2 regions of the Clostridium pasteurianum DSM 525 genome follow, and region 2 is predicted to be linked to the other one. Evidence: riboswitches for the same ligand, from Rfam matches in the RefSeq annotation. Region 2 holds a riboswitch; the other holds the start of a gene.

Region 1 (6,172 bases), 1.2 Mb from region 2:
CTGCTCATCAGTAATTACTAGTGGTGCTAAAAATCGAATGACATTTCCATAGATACCTGCACTTTCTACCATTAATCCATTTTGAACACATTCTGCAACTACCGCACTTACCAGTGGCGCATTTGGAGTTTTGCTTTCTTGATCTGTTACAAATTCAAGTCCAACCATTCCACCCAGACCTCTTATATCTCCAATCACCTGATATTTTTCCATCCATTTGTGGTATGTATCCATTACTTTTTTTCCAATTTGCATGGATCTATTTTCCAAGTGATCTCTTTCCATAATTTCAATAGTTTTTAGTGCAGAGGCACAGGCCATGCATTACCACAAAACGTTCCACCAATTACTCCTGATGTAACCCCATCCATTATCTCTGCTCTTGCAGTAATTGCACTTAGAGGAAGTCCTGCAGCTATTGATTTAGCAGTGGCTAGAATATCTGGTGCTGCACCCGCCTCTGCCCAATATTCAGATGCAAACATCTTACCAGTACGACAAAAACCTGTTTGTACCTCATCTGCAATTAATAAAATCCCATATTTATCACAGATTTGACGCACTGCTTTCACCCATTCAATAGGAGCTGGAATAAATCCGCCTTCTCCTTGCAGTGGCTCTACTACAATGGCTGCTACATTATCCGCTGGAGAACACTCTTCAAATATTTTCTCTAAACGTTCCACATAATACGCAATAGCATCTTCATCATTCATGCCCTTTGGTTTTCTATAAAGATAAGGGAATTCAGCACGATATACACCATCTGGGAAAGGCCCCATGCCAATTACATAAGCTTTTTTAGACGTCATAGCCATAGTCAACATAGTTCTTCCATGAAAAGCTCCTGAAAAAACTATAATATTATTTCTTTTTGTGTAAGATTTTGCAACTTTAACTGCATTCTCATCAGCTTCTGCACCACTGTTTGCAAAATAGGTTTTCTTCTTTTCTCCTTTTACAGGAACAATTTCGTTCATTTTCTTTGCCAATTCCACATATCCTTCGTGGGTTACCACATTGGCCATTCCATGAAAATATTTCTCAGATTGAACCTTTACTGCTTCAATAATTTCTGGATGACTAAAACCAATATTCAGCACACCTACACCGCCAATCCAATCTAGAAAATGGTTTCCATCTACATCTTCTATCATGGCGTCTTCTCCCCGTTTAATAACGACAGGATATAAGCATTTAATAGCATTCGGAATGTTTTCTTTTCTTTCTCTTATCACTACGTGTGCTTTTGGTCCTGGTACTGTTTCTGTAATAATTCTTGGTAACTCTGTTCTTAGCATAAAAATTCCCCCTCACTCTTATAACAAAAAAAGTATAAACTTCATTATTCTGTATAATTATCACTTGATTAAATATATTCTAACACAGTAAAATACAATATCAACGGTCATACAGCCTACTATTATAGTGATTTTTTGTGCTGGATAAACTAATTTTATTATGATAGAATACAAGCATCAGGAGGAAATAAGCTATGATTAATCTACAAACTGTTTATGAAGATACTAAGTATGCCTTTCATTTGAAATTACTTGCAGGTAACAAAGGTCTTTCCAACATTATGAATTGGGTTTATCTACTTGAGGATATTAATAATTTTTCTTTTTTAAAGGAAAGCGAGTTAATTATAACCACTGGATTAGGATATAGTGGTGAACAATGGCTAATCCAATTTATAAAATCTTTGATAGGTCATCATTCTTGCGGATTAATAATTAATAACGGCAAGTATATACATTCAATTCCTAATTCAGTAATTGACCTTTGTAACAAAGAATCTTTTCCTCTATTTACTATGCCCTGGGATGTACATATTGCTGAGTTAACCAGAGACTATTGTACACGTATCTTTCATAATGAAACTATTAAACAAAGTTTGAAAGATGCCTTTACGTATATATTAACTAAACCTGAGGACACTTATACTTACGAGCATACTTTAAAAGCTCATAATTTTCAATTAGATAGCAACTATTGCTGCATATTAATAAATGTTGCTAAACAATTACAAAACAACTATGCATTTTTACAACACATTGAGATTCTCTGTCGTAACAACATCAATCATTTAACCTATAATTATACTTTGTTTTATTACAAGAAAAGAATGATGCTAATCCTCCAGGATTCACCTAAAAATGATATTGTAGAACTTATGAAATCCCTGCATATTAAACTGATTAAGCAGTCTAGCAACTGCCAGCCCTATATTGGCATTGGCAGTATTGTGAAAGGGGTTAGGAACCTTACCAAGAGCTATCAGCAAGCTTATGCTGCCCTAATGGTTTCTATGAAAGGAGAGCATCCCATTCGACTATTCGATAATATTGGCATATATAAAATTCTGCTTTCTATAAAAGATATGAACATTTTAGAAGAGTACTATAAAGATATTCTATCACCAATTATTGTCTATGATCAGGCACATAAATCTGACTATTTGACCACTTTACGCTTATATATTAAGTATAATGCCAGCGTTCAAAAAGTTGCTGATGAGACCTTTTCACATAGAAATACTATCAATTATCGCATTCGAAAAATAAAGGAATTACTTCATAGTGATTTATCTACCTTGGAAGAACGTTTTCCATACCAAATGGCTTTTTATATTTTGGATATATGGGATGACAATCTTGTAATTCAATAATTTTATTTTCAAATAAATGCATTTGCTAAAAATTTAAAAATACAAATTTTTATATGCTTAAACTTGTAAACTACCCCCATTGCTGTCCAATAAAAGTTCCAAAGGGTACACCAACTATATTAGCCACTGGATATTTTTGATAAAACTTCACCTCTCTTCCTTAAGTCTAATCAATAAATTTCATATAATTAAAATTTATTTCTTTATTTTTAATTATATGAAATTTATACGTTATGTAAATAGATATTTAACATAAATATTTAGATTTCATCCAACATTTTACATGGATAAATTATTAATAAATATTTGCTTATTACTACTTTTTAGTGTACAATGTTACTTGTAATAATAATATACGAATGTTAGAGATAGAGGCGCGATGCTTAAGAGTACCTTTGTGGAGATAAGCACTATGAAACAATGTGAAAGGAATCATCGCCGAAGTTATATAGTTAATGCTTTGAGACTATATTGCTGGTTGTGCATATAATATATGTATAACTGTCACAATTTTGTGGAGAGCTATCCTGAGCAACTTTTATTCTTATGTAATTTGTGTGAATAGAAAAGCCTTGGGGTTAGCCTTGGCTTTTATTTTTTAATAACATTCATTCTGGAGGGATTTTATAATGAACAAAAAATTAAAAGTAGGTTTACTTGGAGGTACTGGTCTTGTTGGACAAAGGTTTGTAACTCTTCTTAATAATCATCCTTACTTTGAAGTTGCAGCTGTTGCAGCAAGCAAACGTTCTGCTGGCAAAAAATATTATGACACTGTAAAAGACAGATGGAAGCTTAGTATACCTATGCCCGATTATATTAAAGATATAGTTGTAAAAGATATTTATGAAATAGATGAAATTGCTAAAGAAGTAGACTTTGTGTTCTGTGCAGTAGATATGCCTAAAGATGAAATAAGAAAAATAGAAGAAACTTATGCAAAACACGAAATACCTGTAGTATCAAACAATTCTGCTCATAGATTTACTGAAGATGTTCCTGTTGTTATCCCTGAAGTAAACCCAGATCATCTTAAAATAATCGATAAACAAAAAGAAAGACTTGGAACAAAAAAAGGTTTTATCACTGCTAAGCCAAATTGTTCAATACAAAGTTATGTACCTGCACTAAGTGCACTTTTAGAATATAAACCAACAAAAATACTTGTATGTACTTATCAGGCCATATCAGGAAGCGGAAAAACTTTTAAAGAATTTCCTGAAATACTTGATAATGTTATCCCTTATATTCCTGGCGAAGAAGATAAGAGCGAAAAAGAACCTCTAAAAGTATGGGGTCATATTGAAGACAATAAAATAGTTTGTGCTAACAATCCAACAATAACTTCTCAGTGTTTAAGAGTACCTGTAGCTGATGGTCATATGGCTGCTGTATTTGTTTCCTTTGAAAAGAAACCTTCAAAAGAGGTTATGCTTGAACACTTTAAGAACTTTAAAGGAAAACCTCAAACTTTAGAGCTTCCAACTGCTCCTGAAAACTTCTTAACTTATTTTGAAGATGATTTCAGACCACAACCAAAGCTTGACAGAGAATTAGAAAAGGGAATGGGAGTAACTATAGGAAGGCTTAGAGAAGATACTGTATTCGACTATAAATTTGTATGTCTATCTCACAACGCACTACGTGGTGCAGCAGGTGGAGCACTTCTAACTGCTGAACTTTTATATAGAGAAGGTTATTTATACTAAGTAATATTACTTTACTAAAAAATAAATGATTGTTATTTAAAAATTGAAGGTTGTAATATAGATGAAACCTCATTTATATTACAACCTTCGACTATTATTTTCAACAGCCTTTAAATAGTCTCTATACACTTCATTAGTTACATGAGGAACTCCTCAAAGAAAGTATGAACAACCTTATCAATTCCTTTAAAAATAAATATTCCTTCATCTGAGTCGCTTCATAAGATTTATTTTGTCACAGCATAAATATAAGTTTTGCCCTTAACACTATTACCTTTTTGAAAAAAATACACTCTAAAAATAAATTTATCACCTTTTCCATTGTATATTATATCTGCTAAGCCTGGTGTCATATCCGTCGTTTCCCCTGGAGAAATATTTTCAATAGCTTTTAGCTTCCCATCCTTTATAGTACCTAAAAAATACATACGCCCATTACCTGTTTTTGTATTCTCATTAGGATACTCATAGTAAATCAGCCCCAATTTATAATTATATCTAACAGCAAAATATCCAGAGTCCTGTTTCTCCTGAAATAGCTTGTAATAAGTATTTTTAGTTGTATCAAGTCTTATTATGCTATTAATTGAACTTCCTGTTCCGGTACTCCTGCTGTTATTAAAATAAATATATTTCCCGTCCTCTGATATTTCAGCATCCTGAAAACCAAGTCCCATTAATTCAATGACTTTATTAAATTTATCTGGTTCTCCTAATGAAAATTCATAGACATCAGTTTTCTCTTCAGTATTTGCTTTTATCCCCTCATATATACTAGTGTAGAAGGTATTTTTTATTTTGTCATAAATTACAGTTTCAAAGTTACCGAGAAAATAGTCTCCCTCATCTGTCATGTGATTAACAAGATTACTTGTAGATAATTTAATTACTTTTCCACTATCAATATCTAATACTTTTAAACCACTAAGTGAATTTAAGTATACATATTTATTACTACCTGCTACAAAATCTGCCGCAAATCCCATATTAAAATCAGAAGAATACTCCACCTTAAAAAGGGTTGTATCTCCTTCTTTTTTTGGATAACTACTTGAAATACCTGTTGACCTGCCAGCTTTGTCAGTGGTTCTCTCTATACTATAATGAGAATACTTTTCTTCAATTTCACTTTTTACTTCTGATAAACCATATATAATCTTTGAAGTACCACTGCTAGTATCATAAATCCATAATTTAAAATCTCTTATAAATAATAGTTTTTTATTGGGATTCTTACCCAAAAAATATTTACCTATAATGTAAGCGTCATTTAATTCATCAATTTTTGTTACTTGTGAAGTCTTTATATTAACATTATATATATTATAATTATTACTAAAATTACCTGCAGAATTAATGGCAATGAAATTCTCATCATCTTTCCAGTAAAGAGGATCATATTCTGAGTTATCCATGGGCAATTCTTTGATTTTGTCCAATTTTATTGTGCTCTTTTCCTGAACTGTGACATCCTTTTTCACATCATTACTTAAAATAACTTTTTTATGATCATAACAAGCAGTCATTCCAAATATAAATACAAAAATTAGTAAAAATAGCAAAACTTTTTTCTTCCAATACAACTTCATAAAATACTCCCTCCAGTTTAAACATTCACAAATAAACAGCTAAAATGCTTCTTATATTTTTCATAAACTATTTATCTTAACATGTCTTAATTTAACTTAATGATAGTTTCCATCCTTCATTAAGTTGTTTCCAAAGTGTTTCCGGAGGAAGGAATTTTTACTATTACTCTAATTACTTCACCATTTTCTATATGAATATATCC
Region 2 (6,172 bases):
GTGTTTAGTTTTCTGGCAGCTATAATGTCAATATTTTCAGGAAGCTTTTCTCCGGCAGACTATTATCCTGAATTCATGAGAAGAATATCTCATTTCACTGTTAATTATTGGATTAATAATCTTTATACCAGTAATATGCTGGGAGATAGTTTTGCTTATCTATTTCAAATAATTGCTGTAATGTTAGTTATATCGGCTATGGTTATTTTACTTGGTGCTGTAAAAATAAAACATGAATATTAGGAGGAAAGCACAATGCAGATTTTAAGATTGACCTTACTTAATTTAAAAAGAATGATAGCAAACAAAAATGTACTTTTTCTTACACTTTTAATGCCTATGGTGGTTATGTGCATAGTTACATTTTTTAATAGGGGAAGTGAAAATACTAGTAGTAGTGATAAAATTTATATTGATTTCGTGAATAAGGATAAAGGGAATCTTGGACAAGAACTCATAAAGGAATTTCAGTCTTCTGGGAATTTTAGTGTTTATACCACCAGTAAAGAAGAGGCAGAGTATAGGGTTTCCCATAATGTTACTTCTGAAGCAGTAATAATACCTGAAAAATTTTCTGAAAGTATTGAAAAGGGAGCTGATCCTAATATAAGTATTTTAAAGCTGAATATAGGAAACGTAACCTTAACTGCGGATAGTAAGATAAATTATTTTATAAATGAAAGAATTATTTCAAAAGAAATAGCATCAAGTTTAAAGGGAAAGACTACAGAAGCAAAGGATATCTCCATGGAAATTTCAAAGGAAACAGCTCTAAATAAAGTAACGACTTCCTCAAAAACAGTAGTAAAGGATAATAAAAATCCCCTGGGAAATCAAATTACCATTAATCTTTGTGTAAGTTTTATGATGTTTACGGTATTATTTATAGTCAATGAAATAATAGCAAGAAGAGATGATAAAACCTTAAAAAGAAGTTTTACTGCTCCTAATAGTAAATTTGCCATAATGGCTTCTTTTGTAGTAGCTTTTTTATTAATAGGATGGCTTCAGGTAATACTTATGGTTGGAAGTACTTCTCTATTGTTTAAGGTAAATTGGGGGAATTCTATCCTTTCATTATTTGTATTTTTTACAGCCCTTATACTTGTAGTACTTGGTCTTGGAGTACTGCTGTGCAGAATTGTAAAAACCGCCAGTAATGCATCTATGGTATGTCAGATGGTGGTTCAGATAAGTTGTATGGTAGGAGGTTCCTATATGCCTCTTGAGTATTTTCCTGACTTTTTAAAGCGTATAGCTTATTTTGTCCCTCAAAGCTGGGCAGTATCCGCCCTTACAGATGTAGTTATAGAGAATAAAGGTCTTATTTCAATTCTTCCTGATATAGGAATACTGCTTCTATTTGCAGCAGCCTTTTTTACTGCAGGAGTTTCTACTATAAGGGAGATAGCGGAGTAAATATCATTGGATACTGGCCATGAGTTTATTGAAAACTTTCCTAACTTTTAGAAGCTGCATCATTCCTCTCTATGTGTAGAAAAACAAGGCAAAATATCAGTAAAATTATACTGACCCATACTGCTTTAGCTTTTAAGTGAGAAGTTACAAATCCACCGAAAAAGGCTCCTATTATAAAGAATATTACAATTGTAAAATAACGAAAGGATTTTACTGATGCAGCAGGATCCTTTTTTGTAAAAGCAGTATGCAGTGCCAGTGAGGCAGAACGTAAGTTACCGGTGCACATGGTAGAGGCATAGGGGGAATCCACTAATTTTTTAAAGGTAGAATATTGCAGTGAAGCAACAAAAGAAATAGCAGTAGTTACTACCACATCTAAATTGCCATAGGGCATAAATCCTACAATAAAAAGCAGTATTATTTCAATAATTAAAATAGTGCGATAGTGGTTTTTTGTTAAAAAATTAGAAGAATTTTTATTAAGGGTTTCTGAAAACAGTACTCCTATTATAAATGCAAAAATAGGCAGGGATTTTATTAAAGCCAGTTTGTAATTTCTATTAACAGCTTCTACTGCAACTAAGACCAAATTACCTGTCTGAGCATTAGCGAAAATACCTCCTCGTCCAATATAGGTATATGCATCTAGAAAACCTCCAACTAGGGCAAGAAGTATTCCTAGAAAAAAGGATTCTGGTTTAATATGAGGCAAGTATGCCCTTATTTTTTGTTTTTTAACTGAATTTACTTGTTCACTAATCAATTTTAAATAGCTCCTTATGTAATGTATTTAGGTCATTTGAGTTTTATTGGGAAAACCTATAAAACATTATTTTTATTGGTATTAACAAGGGTGTTATATTTTACTTCATGTATATTATAATACCATCAATATTATATAATCAATAGTATAAAACTCTGTGAAATGAGTGAATATGATTTTTATTATGATATCCAACTTGAAATATAAATTTCTATGATATCTTGATTTTTCAGTAATATATGATATACTATTATTAAAAATTGAATTCTTACCTAGGGTAGAGGTGCTGTGATTATTAGTATGTGTCCATAGCTTGCAGGCGATGAAGGATGCAGAAAGGGGTTACAGCCGAAGGAAGTAAGTCTGGCAGGGCTACTTTCTGGGTTTGTATAAAATATATGCAAAACTGTCACTATTTATAGTGGAGAGCTACAAGGTTCACGTGCGTTAATATTGAATTTATAATACTAACAGCAAAGGTGTTCCTTTGCTGTTAGTTTTTGTGACTTTAAATTTGCCATGGTAAGAGGAAAGTAGGTATAATATGAAAATTGAGGGTGTTTTATTACCAATTATTACTCCATTCCAAAATGGACAAGTTGATTTTGAATCCTATAAAAATATGATAGAGCATTATTCAAATATGGATATAGCTGGATTTATACCTCTTGGAACTACAGGGGAAACTCCTACCCTATCCGAGTCTGAATATGAATCTGTGTTAGAAAAAACTGTAGAATACAATGAAAAAAAATTACCTATATACGTAGGCTTTGGTGGTAATAATACCGAAAAAATGGCAAAAGATATAAAAATGTTTGAAAAGTACCATATTAAAGGGATTTTATCTGTATGTCCATATTATAATAGACCAGATCAAAGGGGAATATATGAACATTTCAGGAGAATTTCACAATCCACTGATCTTGATATAGTACTTTACAATATACCTTACAGAACTGGCAGAAATATTGAAAATGATACAATCAGAAGACTGGCAGAATTTAAAAATGTAGTGGGTATAAAGGATGCCTGTGGGGATTTTAAACAGACTACTGATTTATTATTAAATCGTCCTGAAGATAGTGATTTTTCAATACTTACAGGGGAAGATGCCTTTTTCTACAGTACTTTGATGCTGGGAGGAGATGGTGGAATACTGGCATCAGCTCATATGGATACGGAGAAGTATATTGAAGTCTATAAAAGAGTTAGAGAAAATAATCACTTAAAAGCCTTTGAAATATGGAAAGAAGTGGCTAATATTATTCCACTTTTATTTGAAGAACCTAATCCAGCACCAATTAAATATTGTCTATACAAAGCTGGATTAATAAAATCTCAGGAAATAAGACTTCCATTAATGGAGATATCAGAAGTTCTAGCAGAAAAAATAGACAAGGTTATGCCAAAGAAACCTATTATGTATAAAATTCCATCTTAGGATAAAGTATTATAATAATCTGTTTTTTATTAAAAAGTAAACTGTACCTCGTAATCTACACAGACTTTTGTTGTGAATATATTACAGAGTACAGTTTATTCTTTTATTTACAGCACTCATTGTTTTGGTGATAGGTCAGATATAAAAGCCTTCATAGCTGCGGATATCCATTTATTTTTATGATATAGCAGTTGAGTTCTTATATTAAACTTATAATCAATCAAGTCTAATTTCACTAATTTTTTTCCCTGAAGTTCATTGTTTACAGACATGGCAGGTAAAAAAGTAATTCCAAGATTGCTCATAACGAAGGTTTTAATGGTTTCTATACTGCCTATTTCTAAGGACAATTTGGGCTGAATATTTTCTTTATAGAACATTGAAATAAATACATTTCTATAACTGCAGCCATTTTCTGTAAGGATCAATGGTTCTTTTGCAATATCTCTTATGCTTAGATTCTTTTTATTTGCCAACCTATTTAAGGGAGAAGCTAAAAGCAGCATATCTTCCTTACTGGACATATATGAATTTAGATCTGAATCTTCAATGGGCTCACCTAAAACCAGAGCCAAGTCAATTGTATTATTTTTAAGCATATTGTATAGATCCTGGCAAGTGCCTACTTTAATAATTATTTCTACTTCAGGATATTTTAAATGATAGTTTTTTAGTATCTTTGGAAGTTTTATTGTGCAAAGGGATTCAACCACACCAATCTTTAAAGTGCCTTCAGGTATATTTGTGTTACTTACTGCTTTTTTAGCTTCTTCAGTAAGATTTATAATTTTTTCAGCATATTCAAGAAAAGCAAGTCCGTTGGAAGTCAAATTCATGTTCTTACCAACTCTTTCAAAGAGCTTTACTCCAAGCTCCTGTTCAAGAAGCTGTATTTGAGTCGTAATAGTAGATTGGGCATATCCAAGTTCCTTTGCAGCTTTTATAAAACTCTTTACCTTTGTAATTTTATAGAAGGTTATTAGGTTTCTAAGTTCCATAGTTAATCTCCAAACTTCAATAAATTTGAACTATAAATTCTAATAATTCAATTATACTAATATATAATCTTATGTTAATATAAATATAAGATGAATTCAATAAATTATCAGTAAATTTTACATATAAATATGAATTTTATTTAGAAGGGCAGGTATTAGTTTTAAAATGGAGTTAAGTAAAAATAAATTAAAAAAGTCATTAGTTAGTGGTTTGGCAGGGACTTCGGCTATTTTTATTATTTCAATGGCGGGCATTATACTAAATAATCCTATATTAATTGCACCTTTTGGCGCAAGTGCTGTTTTATTATTTGGATTAAGGCACAGCCCTTTAGCCAAACCTAAAAATTTAATTGGAAGCCACATTATTAGTGCATTAACAGGACTACTTATGTTGTATTTTTTCGGGAATTCCTATTTGGTAATTTCTATTGCAGTGGGGATTACAATATTTTTAATGATTTTTCTGGATATACTTCATCCGCCAGCTGGAGCAAATCCCATATTAATAATTTCTACTGCTGCAAGTTGGAAATTTCTATATATAAATATACTTTTAGGCTTAACAATTTTAGTGGCAGCAACTTTTATTTATAATAAAGTACTAAATCCGCTGCAAAAGGTTAATGCAGAGAACTAAGCTTTTAGGGGATGAGCAAAATTTCTGCATTGCTTAGTTCTCTGCTCAGGGGAAGCATCTATGAATAATCAACATATTAGGGGAATAATATGTTAACATTTAAACTAGTGTGGTTTGTAATTTTTGTGGAATAATTAACTCTGCTTCTGTGGATTTTATTACTTCTTCCAATGTAACATTTGGAGATATTTCTTTTAATAAAAGACCTTCAGGAGTTACCTCTATAACGGCTTTCTCTGTTATAATTAAATTCACAACACCAGAGGCAGATAGTGGCAGCGTACAATTCTTCAATATTTTTGGATTTCCCTTCTTATCCGTATGGGTCATTGCAACAATTACTCTTTTAGCTCCTACTAATAAATCCATTCCTCCTCCCATACCAGGTACAAACTTTCCAGGTATCTTCCAATTGGCTATATTACCATTTTCATCTACTTCTAAGGCTCCAAGAACTGTAGCATCTACATGACCGCCTCTAATTATTCCAAAGGATACAGCTAAATCAAAGGTAGAGGATCCAGGCAGCATGGTAATAGGTTCACCGCCGGCATTTGCTACATCGGGATCTGAATGGCCTCTTTCAGGCTTTGGTCCAAATAGAAGTCCGCCGTTTTCCGTCTGTAAGATTACATTTATCCCTTCTGGTATAAAATTAGAAGAAAGAGTAGGAATTCCAAAACCTAAATTTATAACCATACCATCTTTAAATTCTTTGGCTACTCTTCTTGCGATAATCTCTCTTGCATCCATAAGTATCACCTCCCTCTAAAGTTTATGGGCATTTATCCATAAATCTTCATAGACCTTCTTTCTGGTAGGTAAATCATTACCTTTAACGATAATGTCCACAAAAATTCCAGGAGTGCCTACATCATTAGGGTTAATTTCACCTACTTCAACTA

The links. Region 2 has a riboswitch for lysine ahead of dapA (4-hydroxy-tetrahydrodipicolinate synthase). Riboswitches for the same ligand answer to the same signal wherever they lie in the genome.
Region 1: another riboswitch for lysine. It lies ahead of asd (aspartate-semialdehyde dehydrogenase); the one in region 2 lies ahead of dapA (4-hydroxy-tetrahydrodipicolinate synthase).

What each region holds. Positions count from the first base shown of each region.
Region 1 covers NZ_CP009268.1:4,157,479-4,163,650, forward strand. The annotation lists partial or broken gene CLPA_RS18995 (aspartate aminotransferase family protein) at 1-1,301, opposite strand, end outside; gene CLPA_RS19000 (PucR family transcriptional regulator) at 1,496-2,671, shown strand; lysine riboswitch at 3,033-3,204, shown strand; gene asd (aspartate-semialdehyde dehydrogenase) at 3,301-4,380, shown strand; gene CLPA_RS19010 (hypothetical protein) at 4,608-5,969, opposite strand; gene CLPA_RS19015 (sensor histidine kinase) at 6,089-6,172, opposite strand, start outside.
Region 2 covers NZ_CP009268.1:963,739-969,910, forward strand. The annotation lists gene CLPA_RS04265 (ABC transporter permease) at 1-243, shown strand, start outside; gene CLPA_RS20035 (ABC transporter permease) at 256-1,419, shown strand; gene CLPA_RS04275 (YoaK family protein) at 1,460-2,185, opposite strand; lysine riboswitch at 2,456-2,625, shown strand; gene dapA (4-hydroxy-tetrahydrodipicolinate synthase) at 2,730-3,629, shown strand; gene CLPA_RS04285 (LysR family transcriptional regulator) at 3,746-4,627, opposite strand; gene CLPA_RS04290 (HPP family protein) at 4,794-5,267, shown strand; gene CLPA_RS04295 (3-oxoacid CoA-transferase subunit B) at 5,367-6,020, opposite strand; gene CLPA_RS04300 (CoA transferase subunit A) at 6,036-6,172, opposite strand, start outside.